Regions from separate parts of the Paenibacillus sp. TC-CSREp1 genome, predicted to be linked through region 1. Evidence: riboswitches for the same ligand, from Rfam matches in the RefSeq annotation. Region 1 holds a riboswitch; the other holds the start of a gene.

What was found. Region 1 has a riboswitch for glycine ahead of gcvT (glycine cleavage system aminomethyltransferase GcvT). Riboswitches for the same ligand answer to the same signal wherever they lie in the genome.
Region 2: linked by a shared signal. The riboswitch ahead of sdaAB (L-serine ammonia-lyase, iron-sulfur-dependent subunit beta) and the one ahead of gcvT (glycine cleavage system aminomethyltransferase GcvT) in region 1 are both predicted to bind glycine.

What each region holds. Positions count from the first base shown of each region.
Region 1 is NZ_JBNOKM010000018.1:88,673-92,084, reverse strand. Features, by position in the region: gene gcvH (glycine cleavage system protein GcvH) at 155-544, opposite strand; glycine riboswitch at 890-1,013, shown strand; glycine riboswitch at 1,017-1,117, shown strand; gene gcvT (glycine cleavage system aminomethyltransferase GcvT) at 1,357-2,499, shown strand; gene gcvPA (aminomethyl-transferring glycine dehydrogenase subunit GcvPA) at 2,496-3,412, shown strand, end outside.
Region 2 is NZ_JBNOKM010000015.1:49,244-52,655, reverse strand. Features, by position in the region: gene ACQSGY_RS22100 (LolA family protein) at 1-698, shown strand, start outside; glycine riboswitch at 1,079-1,207, shown strand; glycine riboswitch at 1,212-1,348, shown strand; gene sdaAB (L-serine ammonia-lyase, iron-sulfur-dependent subunit beta) at 1,462-2,151, shown strand; gene sdaAA (L-serine ammonia-lyase, iron-sulfur-dependent, subunit alpha) at 2,141-3,067, shown strand; gene ACQSGY_RS22085 (alpha-glycosidase) at 3,246-3,412, opposite strand, start outside.

The DNA of each region.
Region 1 (3,412 bases):
ATAGCTCAAAAACCGTTCAACTACTCCTGCAAAAACATCAAAAAACCTGCATGAGCTGGCAGCCCACACAGGTTCAAAGAACATCTTTTTTGAATGTTATATGATAATATATATGTCAGTAAGTACAAATCAATCCGATCATGCAGTGCATCATCTACTCGATATGCTTCCGATAAGCGTCCGCATTCAGAAGTGCGGATAGAGCCGCCTGTAAATCTCCCTCAACACGGATTTCAATCATCCAGCCTTGTTCATAAGGAGAGCTGTTCACCAGCTCCGGCGAGTCCTGCAGCGCTTCATTGACTGCAACAATCGTACCGCTAACAGGCGAAAATAAGTCCGACACCGTTTTCACCGATTCAATGGTTCCGATGCTCTCGGCCGCAGCGACACTTGCTTCAAGGTCAGGCAGTTCTACAAACACAATGTCACCCAGCTGATGCTGTGCGAACTCGGTAATGCCGATCCGAACGGTATCCTCTCCAACGGTTTGCACCCACTCATGCTCTTCACTGTACAGGAAATCACTTCTCAATTCGCTCATCCATATCCGCCTCGCTTCTTCAATAATGAGTGCATGCGTTCTTTGACCTTTACCTCTTCCCCAAACAACAGCGTAAATATTTCGCATTCAAATGTCAAGATAGCTTACAATTTATTCGAAATTCATGCCGGTGGTCCCATCACCAAAAAGCACTCTTTCTACATATACTGGATAATAATAGAATAGTAAACGCACTCATTTTAAATATACGAACGTTATATTCAATAAATAGTATAATATTCGTCTTTTATACAAGTTTAATGATATTGTTCTTGACATCATGATTGGATTCACGTTTTAATGAGAGTAGCAACTGAATTGAATTGCATTACGTATGAACCGCGGATGAATGTAAAGGGAGAGACTGCCCGTGACACCCGTTCTGGGGATGTACTTAAGGCGGCGCCGAAGGAGTAAACCACCGACAAGCGGAGGTGAATCTCTCAGGCAAAAGGACTTTTACAGGACGCAACTCTGGAGAGCATCTAATCGTCCTTAACGGACGTTATGATCACCCAAGGGGAAACCTGTCTGCACTAGCGGCGGGGTAACTCTCAGGTACAAGGGACAGAGCCTAAGAATACAGCGTGCTATATGGCATGCCGGTTCTTTGGCCTGTCCTTTTCCTTTTCCTTTTCCTTTTCCCCAAAAAAGAATGCAGGATATCGAATCGTCGGCCTTTGGCAGCGTGTCTTTCATAAACGACTTCATCCAATACTTATGAATGTGCTTGTTGTTTAGCATCTTTACCTGATTCACAGATTTCGCGTTTCTATACTTGGCCCGATAACGGCCCTTGACGAGGTGATTGGATGTCCGACTTATTAAGAACACCACTCTTCCCCCTATATGCTCAATATGAAGGTGTACGCTGCATCGATTTTGGAGGCTGGGAGCTTCCGGTGCAGTTCAGCGGTATTCAAAAGGAGCATGAAGCGGTGCGTGAGCGTGCCGGGCTGTTTGATGTGTCCCATATGGGTGAATTCACCGTAACGGGAGAGCAGGCGGAAGCCTTTTTACAACGCATGACCACCAATGATGTAACCACAATCGTACCGGGCCAGGCCCAATATACCCTGATGTGTTATCCTGATGGCGGCGTGGTGGATGATCTGCTGATCTACAAGTTGGCGGAGCAGCACTATATGCTCGTTGTGAATGCCTCCAATATCGACAAGGATTGGGCTTGGCTGCAAGAACACATGACTCCTGGCGTGAACATGACCAATGTTTCGGAGCAGACGGCTTTGCTTGCACTGCAGGGTCCTCTGGCAGTCGAAATTCTCGGCAAAGTTACAGGCACGGGCACGGATGCAGCTTCGATCGAACCTTTCCGCTTTGTACAGGATGCCAGCGTATGCGGGGTCAGCCTGCTGTTATCGCGTACCGGATATACGGGAGAGGATGGCTTTGAACTGTACGTTTCAGCAGAACAGGCTGCTCTGGTATGGAACGGATTGATGGAAGCCGGTGCTGATCTGGGTCTGGTTCCGGCAGGACTTGGCGCTCGTGATACACTTCGATTTGAAGCGAAGCTGCCTTTGTATGGCCAGGAGCTGTCTCCTACCATCTCTCCACTGGAGGCAGGTCTTGGCATGTTTGTGAAGCTGAATGCCGGACCTTTTATCGGACACGAAGCTCTGCTGAAGCAGAAAAATGACGGTCCTGCCCGCAAGCTCGTTGGCATTGAAGTGCTGGAGCGCGGCATTCCGCGTCCGCATTATCCGATCTATACAGGTGACGTGCAGATTGGAGAAGTGACAACAGGTACCCAATCACCAACCTTGAAGCGTAATCTGGGCCTTGCCCTGATTGATGCCAGACATGCCGCACTGGGCACACCGCTGGAGATTGAGATTCGCGGCAAAAAGCTGAAAGCCGAGGTCGTCAGAACCCCTTTTCATAAACGGACACGTACGTCAAACACCCCTACCCAAGGAGCTGAGCAAGCATGACGAGCAAGCACCGCTATATCCCCATGACTGAACAGGACCAGAGCTCTATGCTCGCCACGATTGGTGTGGATACGATCGAAGATCTGTTCAAAGACATCCCGCAGGAGATTCGTTATCAGGGCGAGCTGCCCGTATCCTCCAAACTGGATGAATATGCCTTAACCCGTCACATGTCCAAACAAGCCGGTAAAAATGCCAACTTCGAGACACACGCCAGTTTTCTCGGCGCAGGCATCTACGATCATCACATCCCTTCTGTCATTAACCATGTTATTTCCCGTTCGGAGTTCTATACCGCCTACACCCCTTATCAGCCTGAGATCAGCCAAGGGGAGCTGCAAGCGATCTTCGAATTTCAATCCTATATCTGTGAACTGACGGGCATGGCGGTAGCCAACGCGAGCATGTATGATGGTGCAACCGCATTTGCCGAAGCAGGTAATCTCGCCGCAGCTGCCACACGCCGCAAACAGCTTATCGTATCCCGTACCGTTCACCCGGAAGCCCGCCAAGTGTTACAGGCTTATGCACATGGCTTGAGTCTGGAGATCGTGGAGATTGGTTACAAGGATGGTGTGACGGACTGGGATGCCCTGCAAGCAGCCATTTCGGACGACACTGCAGCAGTTATGATTCAAAGCCCCAACTTCTTCGGTGCTGTGGAAAATGTAAAACAGGCTGCCGACCTTGTGCATGCACACAAAGGCCTGCTCGTTGTGAGCGCCAACCCGCTGTCGCTCGGTCTGCTGGAAGCCCCAGGCAAGCTGGGTGCCGACATCGTAGTAGGCGATGCGCAGCCCCTTGGAATCGCCGCTTCGCTTGGCGGACCCACTTGCGGATACTTCGCCGTGTCCCAGGCTCACATGCGCCGGATTCCCGGTCGCATCGTCGGTCAGACCACCGACCGCAACGG
Region 2 (3,412 bases), on a different contig from region 1:
ATCAACTGGAACGGATGCGTGATTCCCACAACGTGAAGACGCTGGGCCAGGAAACGCTTCAAGGTCATGAGGTAATTCACATTGAACTAACACCCAAGGATGAAAATTCCCTGTCGATGTCATCCGAATACTGGATAGACCCCAAGAAGTGGATGGTTATTAAAGCGACCAGTACGTACGGGGATACCAAATCGGAGGTACTGTATGACCTGATTGATTACAATCCTGAATTCACGGACAAGACGTTTACGCTGGACATCCCTGCAGACGTTGAGATCCAAAAGATGAATGATGTGATGAATAACAAGGAGATAACACTGGAAGAAGCAGAGAAGGCAGTGGGGCAGCCGTTTCTGCAATATGTAGGGAAGGATCTGGAATTGTCGAGAATCGAGATGACTTCGTCCGTGAGTGAAAGCCGGGATGAGGTGACGTTATATTATGTGAAGAATAACAAGCCTGAGATCAGTATAACGGTATTCCAGGCACCTGAGGAAAATGTAGATGAAAAGCTGCTGCCAGAGGAAAAGAAAGTAACAATCCGTGATACGGAGGGTTCGTACATGTCCATGATTCGCAATCTGTCATGGAGCGAGGAAGGTTTGCGATATTCGATCATGGGAGAAAATGATGCCTGGACACAGGAGAAGCTGCTGTCGTGGGTGGATGCGCTCCAGCTTGCAAAGCCAAACAAATAATATCCTGTGAATAGTGAGCCTTGAACAATATTAGGGCGTGTCTTGAAACCTACTGAAGTGCATCTTTTACCGCCTTTTCGCCCCCTGCTGCGTCACTTTCCCTTGACGTGCCCCGGCACGCCTGCGGGAAACTTCCTGGCTTGGAACGAAAATTCAGCAAAATCTGCTTCCTTCAGAGTTTTCAGACACGTCCTAGTGAAAAATGCATATTATTATAGAAACGAAGGAATCCTTACTTTCTGACAGTCAGGGATTCCTTTTTATTACAACAGGCATGTTGCGTCACTTTAGTTGACATAAATTGAGCGGCATATTAATCTGTATATGATTGAATGAATGCCAAAAGCGTGATTCGTAATGAAATAACAGAATAAAGCGAATGATAACGAGCGGGAGAGACCTGAGCGGACTGCACGTAATGTACAGGCCGGGTTCAGGCACCGAAGGAGCAAGCTGTTATGCACCCGGCATAGCGGTTAATCTCTCAGGTAAATGTACCATCGTTGGACGCAGCTCTGGAGAGTGCGCAGAAGAAGCGCCACCCAAGGGGTATATGATTGATCAGCTCGGTAACAGGCGGGTACTGGAACGTACTTGACTTTGTTCTGACGCTGCTGCGATCATGAAACTCTCAGGTATCAAGGACAGAGAGAGGGCTAACGGCCTTCTTCTGTCCTTTTTTGATGTCATCATTCAGTAAATCAGGAACATTATGGCGGTCTTGTCTGAATAACGATGACGAAACCAATTGGAGGGTTACAACGTGCGATTTAAAGATGTTTTCTCAATTATCGGTCCGTCGATGACAGGACCATCCAGTTCACATACAGCAGGTGCTGCAAGGCTCGGCCGTATTGCCCGCCAATGGCTGGGTTGCACACCGGAACGTGCGCGGCTCACACTGTACGGATCATTTGCAGATACGTACCAGGGACACGGGACTGATCTGGCACTCATTGGCGGCTTGCTCGATTATGTTACGGATGATCCGCGGATACCGGATGCAGAGCAGTATGCAGCCGAAGCGGGTATGGAGGTTGAATTTTATACGAGTGGTCTACCAGCTCCCCATCCTAACACGGTTAAGATTGAACTCTGGCATGGTGAACGGCAGTGCTCATTAATGGGGGCTTCCATTGGCGGCGGCAGTGTGTCGGTGAATGCGCTGAATGATTTTCGCGTGCAGATCAGTGGGGAATTTCCGACCTTAGTGTTAAGACATGCGGACAAGGCAGGTGTGCTCGCCTCGGTCACTTCAACGATTAGCTCATCTGGAGTGAACATAGGTTATATGCAGGTGGATCGAAAGGCGCGTGATGGAGAGGCTCTGACGGCGATGGAGATGGATGCTCCTCCGAGTGAAGAGGTTCTGAAAAAACTGCGTTCGCTGGATCACGTGCTGGACATTCGTGTGATTGATCTGAAGAGAGGGGTTGACCCGAATGCGGTTTAAGCATTTGCATGAATTAAACGCGATCTGCACAGCCGAGTCCAAAACGATTGCGCAGCTAATGATTGAGGAGCAGGTGCAGGAGACGAACACACCGGAGGCAGACGTGGTGAAGCAGATGTCGGAATACTACCAGGTAATGAAGGAAGCCGTGCGCAAGGGGCTCACTGAAGATACGACCTCGCGCAGCGGACTGACGGGTGGAGACGGGAAAAAGATGGCCGAATACATTCGCCAAGGGCAGACCTGCTCCGGTGACGCTTCTGCGCTTGCTATGGCCTACGCTCTGTGTGTATCAGAAGTGAATGCTTCTATGGGACGTATCGTGGCTACGCCAACAGCGGGCTCCTGCGGTATTATTCCGGGTGTGTTCATCAGCTCGCAGGAACGCTTTGGCTGGACGGATGAACATCTGGTGAACGGACTGTTCTGCGCCGGGGCTATCGGTTACGTTATTGCCAACAACTCCTTCATCTCCGGTGCGGAAGGCGGCTGTCAGGCCGAGGTAGGGTCTGCAATCGGTATGGCTGCGGGTGCGATGGTGGAGCTGCGCGGCGGCACGCCGGAGCAGGTCGTGCATGCGGTCGGGCTGGCTTTGAAAAATACACTGGGCCTCATCTGTGATCCGGTGGCTGGCCTGGTAGAGATTCCATGCATCGTGCGTAACGGACTCGGTGCTGTTACCGCACTGGCTGCGGCAGATATGGCTCTGGCAGGGGTGCGTAGCGCCATTCCTTCCGATGAAGTCATCGATGTTATGCTGGAGGTGGGCAGTGCGATGCCTAGCCGTCATCGTGAGACAGCGCAAGGCGGGCTGGCCCAGACCCCTACAGGACGCAAAATGATGGAAAAGCTGGCTAAGCCTAAGGCGAAGCGGGCAGAGCCGGAAGACAAACCTGATATCCCAGGTACCGATTAAGGCAAAACAAGACAAAACGAATACAAAATCACATGACAAAAAAAGCGTCCATCCACCTGTGAATCAGATCAGGTTATGATGAACGCTTTTTTATATGGACTGTCTGTCCCGTTTGTCGACCTGTAGCATCGTTGTGAACATATACTTAATCCATGCCAGGTGAAGATTATGGCTATTATTATTGCTCCGCCAGTTCCGTACGCATAACGGCATAGCCATAGGCAGGCAGTTCAATGGCGAGAACCCCTTGGTCTATAGCGGTGCGGTGATTGCCTTCAAACAGCTCGGTCCAGGGCTGATCGCCTGCTTCCAGCTCAACGATGGCGGTTTCCTCCGAGCGGTTGA